4 regions of the Bacillus cereus group sp. RP37 genome follow, and region 1 is predicted to be linked to each of the others. Evidence: riboswitches for the same ligand, from Rfam matches in the RefSeq annotation. Region 1 holds a riboswitch; each other region holds the start of a gene.

Region 1 (3,269 bases):
TCATCGGTTACATCATCATCTTCAAAGCGATTTTCATATACTTCCTTCCAGCCGGCATGTAGAATAGTTTTTCCGCGTGCGATGAACGTTTCATTACCAACTTTTGTGCGTAGCGTTAGTTGTTCGTATTCGAATGCTGGGAATAAAACGGCTAAGAAACGTTTTACAACTAAATCATAAATTTTACGTTCTTTATCTGTGAAGGCCGAGAAGTTAACGTATCCTTCTGTTGGAATAATTGCGTGATGATCACTTACTTTACTATCATCAACAAATGACTTATTAGACTTGATAGGCTTTTGTAATACTTTATGTGCTAAAGGACGGTACTCTCCAACGCCACATGCTTTTAGACGTTCTGGGAGTGTTCCAACGATATCAGATGAAATATAGCGTGAATCTGTACGAGGGTACGTTAGCACTTTATGTTGCTCATACAATTTCTGCATAATGTTTAATGTTTCTTTCGCAGAATAACCGAACTTTTTATTTGCATCACGTTGCAATTCAGTTAGATCGTAAAGACCAGGAGAGAATGACTTCTTCTGTTTTTTATCAATTTCTACAACAGTAGCATTATGTTTATCTAAACCTTTTACAATACCATCGATTTTTTCTTTATTAAAACTGCGACTATTGCCGTTTGCATCTTGCCAAGTTAGTTTTAACTGATTCGTTGTTTGAGCTTCGATGCCGTAGTAAGTTTGAGCTTTGAAGTTCTTTATTTCATCTTCACGATTAGCGATCATAGCGACAGTAGGTGTTTGAACACGGCCGCAATTCAGCTGGGCATTAAAGCGAGTCGTTAAAGCTCGAGTCGCGTTAAGACCGATATACCAGTCAGCTTCTGAACGTGCAACTGCAGAAGCGTATAAATTGTCATATGCTTTACCTGGTTTTAAATTAGCGAAGCCATCTTTAATTGCTTTATCAGTAACGGATGAAATCCATAGACGTTTGATTGGTTTGTTAACTCGAACCTTATCAATAATCCAGCGAGCGACTAACTCTCCTTCACGTCCAGCATCTGTTGCTACAATAATTTCAGTTACATCTTTTCTAAGAAGCTGACTTTTTACAGCATTAAATTGTTTCCCTGTTTGTTTAATCACCGTTAATTTCAAACGCTCTGGTAGCATCGGTAAATCTTCTAAATTCCACTTTTTATATTTCACATCATAGCTTTCTGGATCTGCTAATGTAACGAGATGACCTAAAGCCCAAGTTACAATATATTTACTACCTTCAAGGTAGCCGTTTCCTTTTTTATCGCACTTCAGTACGCGAGCAATATCACGTGCAACGGAAGGCTTTTCAGCGATTACAACGCTTTTTGACATATTTAAAACATCCTTTCAAATTTCCATACGTTAACTATAGCATACATCTTCTTGAGATTCAGTTTCGCTCCAGATTTGAACGTTTTTTAGTGGGATAACATCTGTTTGAAAGTGAATGATGGCGACAGAACATAATATGCACCATGATGAGACTATGAGAAATAGATACTTATTTATTATACGTATTGTTTTATTAGTTGCTTCTATATTAAATAGAAAAGTAAAGAACTTGTTATTTTACTAGAATAAGAGTAGACTTTGAAGTAGAAGAATACTAAACACATGGGAGTTTGTGGATGCAAACTGAGAGTATGACTAATCCGTCATTGACCATTTGAACCTGTTGGATAATGCCAGCGTAGGGAGAGTGTAAAAGCACATGTTCAGGCACTTTGCGTACGCGCAAAGTGTCTTTTTGTGTATCTCCCATCACTATAGTTAGGGGATGAGAATGATGAATATAAAAGAAATTAGTAAAGTAGTGGATTTGGTGAGAGAATCTAATCCGCTCGTTCATAATATTACAAATGTCGTTGTAACAAATTTTACAGCTAACGGTTTGTTAGCGTTAGGGGCATCGCCTGTAATGGCGTATGCAAAAGAAGAAGTAGCAGAAATGGCTAGCATTGCTGGAGCGTTAGTATTAAATATGGGGACACTTCGCCCTGAAGAAGTAGAAGCAATGTTACTTGCAGGTAAATCAGCAAATGTGAACAATGTACCAGTACTGTTTGATCCAGTTGGTGCAGGAGCAACATCGTATCGAACAGAAGTTGCGAGACATATTCCAGCTGAAATCGAGTTAGCGATTATTCGCGGAAATGCAGCTGAAATAGCGAATGTTATTAATGAGAGATGGGAAATTAAAGGAGTAGACGCTGGTGCTGGAAATGGTAATGTCGTAAGTATTGCAAAGCAGGCAGCAGACGAATTGAATACAGTTGCGGTAATTACTGGAAAAGAAGATGTTGTTACAGATGGAGAGCGAACTATTCTTATTCAAAATGGTCACCCTATTTTAACGAAAGTTACAGGTACTGGTTGTTTACTAACTTCTGTAATAGGAGCATTTGTAGCGATAGAAAAGGATTATGTAAAGGCAGCGGTAGCCGCATTAACATTTTATGGTGTAGCTGCGGAACTAGCAGCTGCCAAGACAGTGGAAAAGGGACCGGGTAGTTTCCAAATTGAATTTTTAAATCAGTTAGCGAATACCACTTCAGGTGATATTGAGAAGTATGGGAAGATTGAGATTATATAGTAAGGAGGGGAACTAGATGTCGCGGATTACAAAGGCTGAAATGTCTAGGTTATTATCAGTATATTTTATTATGGGAAGTAACAATTGTACGAAGGAGCCACTACGAGTATTGAGAGATGCACTTGAAGGCGGTATAACAATTTTTCAATTTCGTGAAAAGGGGGAAGGCGCTTTAACGGGAGAGAAACGCATTTGTTTCGCAAAAGAACTACAAGCAATTTGTAAGGAGTACGGTGTACCATTCATCGTAAATGATGATGTGGAACTAGCTCTCGAGTTAGATGCAGATGGCGTGCATGTTGGACAAGATGATGAAGGAATTACTTCTGTTCGTGAAAAAATGGGGGATAAAATTGTTGGTGTATCTACACATACAATTGAAGAAGCACGTTGGGCAATTGAAAACGGAGCTGATTATTTAGGTGTTGGCCCTATTTTCCCAACGAGTACGAAAAAAGATACGAAAGCTGTGCAAGGAACGAAATGTTTAGCTCATTTTAGAGAGCAAGGAATTACAATACCGATCGTCGGAATTGGTGGTATTACAATTGAAAATACAGCTTCAGTTATAGAAGCAGGTGCGGACGGTGTTTCCGTTATTTCCGCGATTAGTTTAGCAGAATCTGCGTATGAAAGTACGAAGAAGCTAGTAGAGGAAGTAAGTAACA
Region 2 (3,269 bases), 4.7 Mb from region 1:
ACAAGTAACAGGTATTGATCCACATAAAATCGGACAAATGGCTGGACATCAATTACCGTTTCTATCATTATTTGTTCCGTTCTTTATCGTATTTTTAATGGATGGATTGAAAGGGGTAAGACAAACATGGCCTGCGTTATTTGTAGCCGGTAGTTCATTTGCAATTACGCAGTTCATTACAGCGACGTTTTTAGGACCGGAACTCCCGGATATTACGTCAGCACTTGTAAGTTTAGTGAGTTTATCACTATTCTTAAAAGTTTGGCAGCCGAAAGAAATCTATCAATCGGGGCAAGCAAATAGTGAAGTAGCTGCGGCAACGACGGTGACATCTATGCCGAAACTAACAGTAGGAAAAGTCGTAAAAGCATGGTCTCCATTCATTATTTTAACTGTCATGGTAGTTATTTGGAGCCAAAGTTTCTTTAAAGCGTTATTTGCTCCAGGCGGCGCATTGGAAAGCCTTGTGTTTAAGTTTGAAGTTCCAGGCTTGCACAATTTAGTAATGAAAGCAGAACCAATTGTAAATAAACCGACGCCTTACGAGGCAATTTTGAAATTCGATGTATTATCAGCAACGGGAACAGCAATCTTAATTGCTTGTGTCATTTCTATCTTTATTTTAAAAATGAGTGCAAAAGATGCAGTAGCGACTTTTAAAGAAACGCTAAATGAGCTTAAGATGCCAATTCTATCTATTGGATTCGTATTAGGGTTCGCATTTATCGCAAACTATTCTGGTTTATCATCTACATTAGCGTTAGCGCTTGCTGGAACTGGTGGACTATTCCCGTTTTTCTCACCATTCTTGGGGTGGATTGGGGTGTTCTTAACAGGATCTGATACGTCAGCGAATGCACTGTTCTCGAATTTACAAGCGATTACAGCACAGCAAGTCGGTGTATCTGAAGTACTTCTCGTTGCAGCAAATACAACGGGCGGTGTAACAGGAAAAATGATTTCTCCGCAATCGATTGCGATCGCTTGTGCGGCAGTTGGACTTGCTGGGAAAGAATCAGATCTGTTCCGATTTACATTGAAGCATAGTTTATTCTTCGTAATTATTGTTGGTATTATGACGTATGTACAGGCATATTATTTAACGTGGATGATTCCATAAACAACAAAAGAAATAAACTTTTCATTTTTCAGATTATCGTGTATGATGGGAAAGTATTGAAAATTAAATCAGTGATAAACTAGGGGTGCCTAACGTATGCGTAGGCTGAGAGAGAAGCGCGTGAACTTCTTAACCCTTTGGACCTGATCTGGCTCGTACCAGCGTAGGGAAGTTAACGGCTTTACATAATGATGCCTTTATGAGCCAGGTCCTTATTTTTTTATGGACCTGGCTCTTTTTATTTTGGCATACGCTGGCCATATCTCGTCCTTGTCACGTACAGGGGGGCAACAAAGGTTATGAAACAGTCTGTTTCAGCTGAGCAAATTGAATTGAAATCGAGTTTACCAGGAAGTAAGAAAGTGTATGTGGATGGACCACGTGCAGGTATGAAAGTGCCGATGCGCGAGATTGAACAAAGTGAAACGAACGGCATTCCGAATCCGCCAATTCGTGTATATGATACGAGCGGTCCTTATACAGATCCTGCGTATAAAGTGGAGCTAGAAAAAGGAATTCCAACGCCGCGCCACTCTTGGATCCTAGAGCGCGGAGATGTAGAAGCGTACGAAGGGCGCGAAGTGAAACCAGAGGATGACGGTGTGAAGGTGGCTTCGAAACATACACCTGTTTTTCCGCAAATGGATCGCAAACCGCTTAGAGCGAAGCAAGGTGCAAATGTTACGCAAATGCATTATGCGCGTAATGGCATCATTACGTCTGAGATGGAATATGTTGCGATTCGTGAAGGAGTAGAGCCTGAGTTTGTTCGCAAGGAAATTGCGGAAGGCCGTGCGATTTTGCCAGCGAATATTAACCATCCGGAAGCAGAACCGATGATTATCGGACGTAACTTCCACGTGAAGGTCAATGCAAATATCGGAAACTCTGCTGTATCGTCTTCTATTGCAGAAGAAGTGGAGAAGATGACTTGGGCAACTCGCTGGGGTGCAGATACGATTATGGATTTATCTACAGGTAAAAATATTCATACGACACGTGAGTGGATTATTCGTAACGCGCCTGTACCAGTTGGGACTGTACCGATCTATCAAGCGCTGGAAAAAGTAAACGGAATTGCAGAAGATTTAACGTGGGAAGTGTATCGTGATACGTTAATTGAGCAAGCGGAGCAAGGCGTTGATTACTTTACAATTCACGCTGGCGTATTACTTCGTTACATTCCGATTACTGCAAAGCGTACGACAGGTATCGTTTCACGCGGTGGTTCAATTATGGCACAGTGGTGTTTATTCCATCATAAAGAAAACTTCTTATACACTCATTTTGAAGAGATATGTGAAATTATGAAGCAGTATGACGTTTCGTTCTCTCTTGGAGATGGATTACGTCCAGGTTCGATTGCAGATGCAAATGACGAAGCGCAATTCTCTGAGCTTGAAACACTTGGTGAATTAACGAAAATTGCTTGGAAACATGATGTGCAAGTGATGATTGAAGGACCTGGGCATGTACCGATGCATTTAATTAAAGAGAATATGGAGAAAGAGCTTGATATTTGTCAGGGCGCGCCGTTCTATACACTGGGACCGTTAACGACAGATATTGCACCAGGTTATGACCATATTACATCAGCGATTGGAGCTGCGATGATTGGCTGGTTTGGAACGGCGATGCTTTGTTATGTGACGCCGAAAGAACATTTAGGTTTACCCAATAAAGATGATGTTCGTACGGGGGTTATTACGTACAAAATCGCTGCGCATGCAGCTGATCTTGCGAAAGGGCACAAAACGGCTCATCAGCGTGATGATGCACTTTCAAAAGCTCGCTTTGAATTCCGTTGGCGCGATCAATTTAATTTATCTTTAGATCCTGAACGTGCGATGGAATATCACGATGAAACATTACCAGCAGAAGGCGCGAAAACGGCTCATTTCTGTTCCATGTGTGGACCGAAGTTTTGTAGTATGAGAATTTCACATGACATTCGTGACTATGCGAAAGAAAATGATTTAGAAACGACAGAAGCAATTGAAAAAGGGATGAAAGAGAAAGCGAAAGAATTTAAAGACACTGGTAGTCATTTATACCAATAACACGTTACACCTCTTTACTTGATTGATCACACTGTAGTACCTAATTTAAATATAGAAGAAGCCCCTTTGCTAAGACGGTAGCAAAAGGG
Region 3 (3,269 bases), 4.3 Mb from region 1:
ACCCAATCCGTAAGCTGCCCGCCAAAAAATCCATCTAACATATCAGATAAAGGTGTACCAATCCACGTAAACGTAACCTGAAAAATAAAAAACATAACTGCTAAAAAGATTGGAAGTCCTAAAATTTTATGTGTAATTAACCTATCGATTTTTTCCGAAAAAGGAATTTTTCCTTCTTTCTCATGCTTCATAACATTTGTTTTTAACTTTTCAATATACGCTTCACGAGTTTTGTAAATGTGCTCCTCTAACGTACAATCGAGTTTTCCTTCTAAGCGAGATCGAATGGCTACAAGTTCCTTATAAATTGGTAATGCTTTCATTTCTTTTTCTACTACTTCGTTATTGCTTAAAAATTGAAGGGCTAACCATCTCGGATGCTTATAATTCACTGTCTCTAAAAGAGCGATTACCTCTCCAATTCCTTCATCCATTGGTACACCATATGAAATAATGAATGGTTTTTTCTCATTTTTGTCATTTTCTTTAAGAGTAGTAAGCAGTTCTTCACAGCCTTTTCCGCTTCTTGCAACGACAGGAACGACTGTTACACCTAATAGTTCTGATAACCGTTTTACATCAATTACAATGCCTCGTTGCTTTGCCACATCGACCATATTTAATCCAATTGAAACCGGTTTTCCAAATTCAAGTAATTGCAACGTTAAATGCATATTTCGTTCAAACTGCGAGGAATCCACAATATTTAACATATGATGAAATTCGTCTGTTAGTAGAAAATTCGTAACGACACCTTCGTCACGTGAAACTGGATTCAAATCATACACTCCTGGTAAATCAATTAATGTTCCTTGCTTATCTTTTAATTTACCAACCTTTTTTTCTACTGTTACACCACTCCAGTTTCCTACATATTCATAAGAACCAGTAAGTGCATTAAATAATGATGTCTTCCCTGTATTCGGATTCCCTAGCAAAGCTACCTTATTCACGCTAATTCCACCTTTATCATTTTCGCGTCACAATGACGAATACTAATTAACTGTCCACGACACTCCAATGTACAAGGACCTTTAAACATCGCTTTCTGTTTCAAGCGAAGTTCGCTTCCTTCCGCAAGACCGAAAGCAGCTAGTCTACGCTTTAATAACTGATCTAAAGACTGAATACTTTTTACTAACACTTTCTCGCCAATTTTAATATCTACTAAGCTCATAACCTTCCCCCTCAGAAGAGAATGATAATTATTTTCAAAAAAATTATAGCATATTCTATTTCATTTGGACTATATCTTTTCGCTTCATATTTATTAACATTTCAATACAATTATATTTCAATTATTGTCATACTTGATTCATTTGCCATTCTCATCCATTTCGCTTACAATAAACAATAGCAAATAAAGAATCTCGTTATCACAGGGGGAGCCATGCCGCTGAGAGGGAACACTTCGTTCCGACCCTTCGAACCTGTTAGTTAATGCTAACGCAGGGATTGTGCAAACGTCCGAAATACATACCTCTTTTTTATTTACGTATTTCGTATCCTCCTATGATACCTATTCTTTTTTGTACAACTTGGATTTAGGGGGAGACAACATGCGTAACACCAATTTACAAGCGATGATCGAATCTGCCATTCTTGCAGCCTTCGCCTTGGTCATCGACATTTTACCATTATCAATCAAACTTCCAACAGGCGGTTCCATCTCATTCGCTATGATTCCTATTTTTATTATCGCATACCGCTGGGGCTTCAAAATGGCTTTCTTAGGAGGCTTAATTTGGGGATTATTACAAATTGTCGTTGGCGATGCCATTATCGTCACACCAATTCAAGTACTCATTGAATACTTCGTTGCTTTCGCATTCATTGGATTTGCTGGTTTATTCTATCGTCCAATTCAAAAAGCACTTTTAACATCCAATGAAAATAGCGAAGACCAATCCAATTTAGGTAGCCGTAAAGACAAACCTTCTTCAAAACAAAACGAAGGAAAGAAAGTTATTGGTTACATTATTGTTGCTACATTTGTTGGTAGCTTTGCTCGCTACTTCTGTCACTTCATTGCCGGTATTATTTTTTGGGGACAATATGCACCGAAAGGTCAATCAGCTGTGCTATATTCATTAATCGTAAATGGTAGTACAATGATTGGTTCCTATATTCTATGTACCGTTTTACTTATCTTTTTATTTATCACTTCACCACGTTTATTCAAGAGTATCAATGCTTATCGACTAAACTCAAACAAAAAGAGCGCTTAATGAGCGCTCTTTTTTTCATATCGTAATATCAATTAAAAATACAATAAATGCACAAAAGAAAATAAATACCATTATACTTAGCCAATTGCTATGCACGGTTCATCGACTCCTTACATAACCTCATTTTCTAATCAGATTATATCGCTTAAAAATAAAGATTAGGTAAAGATAATATGAAAATAAATTAAAAAAGCGTAGCATGCATCATCTACGCTTTTTTCAATAAGTAGAAATAAAATAATACACCATCTTCTGTATTCTTTACTCCATATTCAACACCGTGTAGTTCTAAAATATTCTTTGAAATGGCAAGCCCAAGACCTGTTCCACCTTGCGAACGCTGGCGAGCTGCATCCACGCGATAAAAACGATCCCAAATTTTATCTAATTGTTCTTCTTCAATGTGAGTACCTTTATTTTCAATACATACTTTTATACGATCTTTTTCATCTATTGTAGAAATAATAATATCTTCTTTATTTGGTGTATAACGTATGGCATTCGTAATGAAGTTCACGATGACTTGTTCAATCCGGCCTTGATTTGCTATCACTTCAAATGGACCTATATTTTTATGAACACGAAGTTCTTTTTTCTCTATTTTTACAGAAAGGTGTTCACATATATCTTCAATTACTGTATCGATATAAAATGAATCCATTTTCATTTTATATGTACCTGACTCAAATTTAGCTAACTCAAGCATATCCAAAATTAACGTATCCATTTTATCTACTTCTCGTTCCATTGCCTGAAAATAGTACTCTTTTTTATGCTCAGCTACTCCATCTTTTAAAATAGAAATACAGCTTTTCATAATGCTCAGCGGTGTTTTTAATTCGTGCGAAACACCAGAAATAAATTCTTTCCGCGTATTTTCTAGCTTTCTTTCCTTTTCAATATCTTGTTCTAGCTGTCCAATATGCGAATGGAGCTTATTGGATAATACATTAATATTTTTCGACAAATCACCAATTTCATCTTTTGAAGTGATCGGTATTTGTTCTGTGAAATCTAAATGCGCTATTTTCTTCGTTGTAT
Region 4 (3,269 bases), 340 kb from region 1:
GTAGTCCATCATACGTATTGACCGCAATTGGGAAAAACGTAATTAAAACCGTGACAACAACCTTACTCCAGATCGTATATCCAAACCATAAAACGAAGAGCGGAGCAAGCGCTGTAATCGGAATCGTTTGTGAGGCAACTAATAATGGATAAAATGCTCTCTCCATCCAATTACTCGCATTCATTAATATTGCTAGCCCTACCCCAAGTACGATAGAAATAGCTACCCCTATTAAAACGACGTATAATGTTGCCGGCAAATGAACTGTAAATAATATATCTTTTAGTTGCCATATCTTCATTACAATTGCAGACGGTGACGGTAAAATGTACATCTCATCTACAATTCTTGCGCCTATTTCCCACATGACAAGTAAAACACTAGAAAGTGTAAGGGCAGGTAATAGTTCCTTCAACCGGTTCATCATACGAGTACCTGCCTTTGTAACATACTAAGAAGCTCATCTTTAAGCGCTAACACTTCAGGCTTATACAAATCTTTTCTTGTCCGATTACGATCAAGCGGTACAATCCTCTCGGTTAAAGTAGTTATCGGTTGATTTTCTACAACGAAAATTCGATTAGAAAGAAACAATGCTTCTTCCACATCATGAGTGATAAATAAAATTGTTTTTTTCCACTCTTTCCATTGTTCAAACAGCCATTCTTGCAAAGATGCCTTCGTTAACGCATCCAACGCGCTAAACGGTTCATCTAACAGCAATATCTCCCCGCCTGTTAATAAAGTTCGAATAAAAGATACGCGTTGTCTCATACCACCAGATAAATCTTTCGGATATTTTGTCTCATACCCTTGTAAGCCAAATTTATGTAACAGTTCCTTTGCCTTTATTTGTGCTTCTTTCTTCTGTACACCTTGGCACTCTAGCGGCAGGGCAGCATTCTCAATAATCGTTCTCCATGGCAGGAGCATATCTTTTTGGGGCATATACCCTACAGGATGGCTCTTTGTTTCTGTCAGCTCTATCTGTCCCGTACTTGTTTCTTCTAAACCTGTAATAAGGCGAAATAAAGTACTTTTCCCGCATCCACTCGGTCCGATAATACTTACAAACTCTTTATCTTGTATAGAAGCATTTAATTCATTGATGATTGGTTTCTCATCATAATGAAAAGAAACATTATGAAACTGTAGTATGTTCTTGCTCCTCAAATCCCCACATCTCCTTACGATAGGACATATCCCAGAATAAATATTCAAATCGACTGGAATATAGGAAAATCTCCTCTAATCGATCTAGCTCTTTGTCAGACTTTCCAACTGCCATTTCATTTAATAAATCTATTAACCAAATACAAAGGCTACCGTATTCTTCCGAACTATATCCTTGAATCCACTCACCAAAGAACTCATGATCTCTTGCTCCAGGAATATCGTTTAAACGCTTTCCAATTTCCCAGTAGCTCCACATACATGGAAGAAGTGCTGCTATTAATTCCGCAAGCGTGCCATTTTGAGATACAGACATCATGTAATTTGTATAGGCTAAATTTTTAGCAGATGGTTTTGCAGATTCTATCTCCTCTATAGAAATACCAAGTCTTTTTGCATATTGTTTATGGATTGTCATTTCTCCATTTAATATGCCATCAATTTGTTCAGCAAATTTCCCCATTACTTGTGGATTCGTTGCTTTTACAACACCAATCGCATATAGCTTTGCATAATCTAACAAATATAAATAATCTTGAATAATATAATACTGAAACTTATCTTTTTCTAACGTGCCATCTCCCATACCTACTACAAACGGGTGATTATGACTCATCTCCCAAACTGGTTGTACAGTTTCTAATAATCTATCGCAAAATTTCATTTCTCTATCCCCTTTCAATTTATATATCTAAATAAAAAACCACTTCTAAATAAGAAGTGGTTACAGCAAATAAAATTATAATTTATTCGTTGCTCCACTTCCCTTCGCTAGTATTACCTAGATCAGGTCTGTAAGGGTTAAGGATTATTCCTCTCTCAGCACAACAAGCACCCCTAGTGGTTTCAATATGAAATTTTCAAATAAAAAAGCCCCGTTTCTATACGCAAAGAAACGGGGACTCATTATTAGTGTCCGAATTGCTTCCCTACGCTAGCATAATCTAGATCAGGTAATGAAAAGGATCAAAGGCTTACGGCCTACTCTCAGCTGGCAACACCAGCTCTCCTAGCAAACTATGAAATTATCACTGTCAGTATAACATCGTAATAAGACATCATCAACTATTTTAATTTTCTCAATTGTCAACAAAATAACAGAACTATATAATACTTATATTCTATCTTAGAAATTATTATCCTAATTAATTGGATAAAAAGGAATCATTATCCTCAAAAAATTTATTTTTATATTGATTTCATATTACATTTATGTGAATACACCCACTATATTATATCTTTATACTATAATAAAATTACAACTATACAACTAGAGGAGGTCTCTATTATATGAATATGAAAGCTACTGCTTTAACAGCAACTACTGTCGCAATTGCCTCTTTACTTCCTTCTATGGGAGAAACAAATGTACAAACAGCCAACGCTGAACAATTATCTAATGTGAAAACTGGATATGTAAAAGTCGATCAAGTAGCCTTACATACAAAAGATAACGCAAATAGCTCATCAATTGATACAATCCGCTTTAATACGAAAGTGAACATACTTGAAACAACTAATGGCTGGTATAAAGTATCTGTTAATAATAAAGTAGGTTACGTACAAAAAGATGCTATTCTACTAAAAAACAAACTTCAATCTAATAATCAATACATCGTTAATGCCAATGCATTAAACGTTCGTTCTGAACCTAATTTAGAATCTTCAATTTTAGATGTATTACCAAATGGGAAATTCGTTACCATTCAAGAAGAACAAGGTGATTGGTATAAAATTTTACATAATGGCAAAACAGGTTACGTACAAAAGGCATTCGTGTCTAATGGTTCACAGCCTTTAGTAAAAGGCATCACAGTTCAAAATAATACGAAATACACAGTTGCAACACCTAAACTTAATGTACGTAGCAACGCTAGTACAAGTAGCGCACTACTTGGCTCATTACAAAATGGTACACAAATACAAGTAGTGGAAACTGTAGGAACTTGGTATAAAATTCGTTTTGGCACAGGATACGGATATGTGGCAAAACATTATGTGGTGCAAAATCAAACGCAAACGCAATCACAAGCTCAAACAGCTCAACCTACTTCAATTCCAGCAGTTTTTAAATTCCCTACTCAAGGAAGAGTTAG

What was found. Region 1 has a riboswitch for thiamine pyrophosphate ahead of thiM (hydroxyethylthiazole kinase). Riboswitches for the same ligand answer to the same signal wherever they lie in the genome.
Region 2: it holds a riboswitch for thiamine pyrophosphate, as region 1 does, so the genes downstream of both, thiC (phosphomethylpyrimidine synthase ThiC) here and thiM (hydroxyethylthiazole kinase) in region 1, are expected to answer to the same signal.
Region 3: it holds a riboswitch for thiamine pyrophosphate, as region 1 does, so the genes downstream of both, thiT (energy-coupled thiamine transporter ThiT) here and thiM (hydroxyethylthiazole kinase) in region 1, are expected to answer to the same signal.
Region 4: it holds a riboswitch for thiamine pyrophosphate, as region 1 does, so the genes downstream of both, tenA (thiaminase II) here and thiM (hydroxyethylthiazole kinase) in region 1, are expected to answer to the same signal.

The regions. Positions count from the first base shown of each region.
Region 1 is NZ_JARVHP010000001.1:4,971,565-4,974,833, reverse strand. It holds gene topB (DNA topoisomerase III) at 1-1,340, opposite strand, end outside; TPP riboswitch at 1,613-1,722, shown strand; gene thiM (hydroxyethylthiazole kinase) at 1,795-2,601, shown strand; gene thiE (thiamine phosphate synthase) at 2,618-3,269, shown strand, end outside.
Region 2 is NZ_JARVHP010000001.1:281,484-284,752, forward strand. It holds gene lldP (L-lactate permease) at 1-1,120, shown strand, start outside; TPP riboswitch at 1,192-1,307, shown strand; gene thiC (phosphomethylpyrimidine synthase ThiC) at 1,420-3,180, shown strand.
Region 3 is NZ_JARVHP010000001.1:643,039-646,307, reverse strand. It holds gene feoB (ferrous iron transport protein B) at 1-953, opposite strand, end outside; gene QCI44_RS03340 (FeoA family protein) at 950-1,177, opposite strand; TPP riboswitch at 1,372-1,473, shown strand; gene thiT (energy-coupled thiamine transporter ThiT) at 1,560-2,228, shown strand; gene QCI44_RS03330 (sensor histidine kinase) at 2,437-3,269, opposite strand, start outside.
Region 4 is NZ_JARVHP010000001.1:4,629,201-4,632,469, forward strand. It holds gene QCI44_RS24480 (ABC transporter permease) at 1-424, opposite strand, end outside; gene QCI44_RS24485 (ABC transporter ATP-binding protein) at 424-1,173, opposite strand; gene tenA (thiaminase II) at 1,142-1,837, opposite strand; TPP riboswitch at 1,920-2,022, opposite strand; TPP riboswitch at 2,083-2,194, opposite strand; gene QCI44_RS24495 (SH3 domain-containing protein) at 2,464-3,269, shown strand, end outside.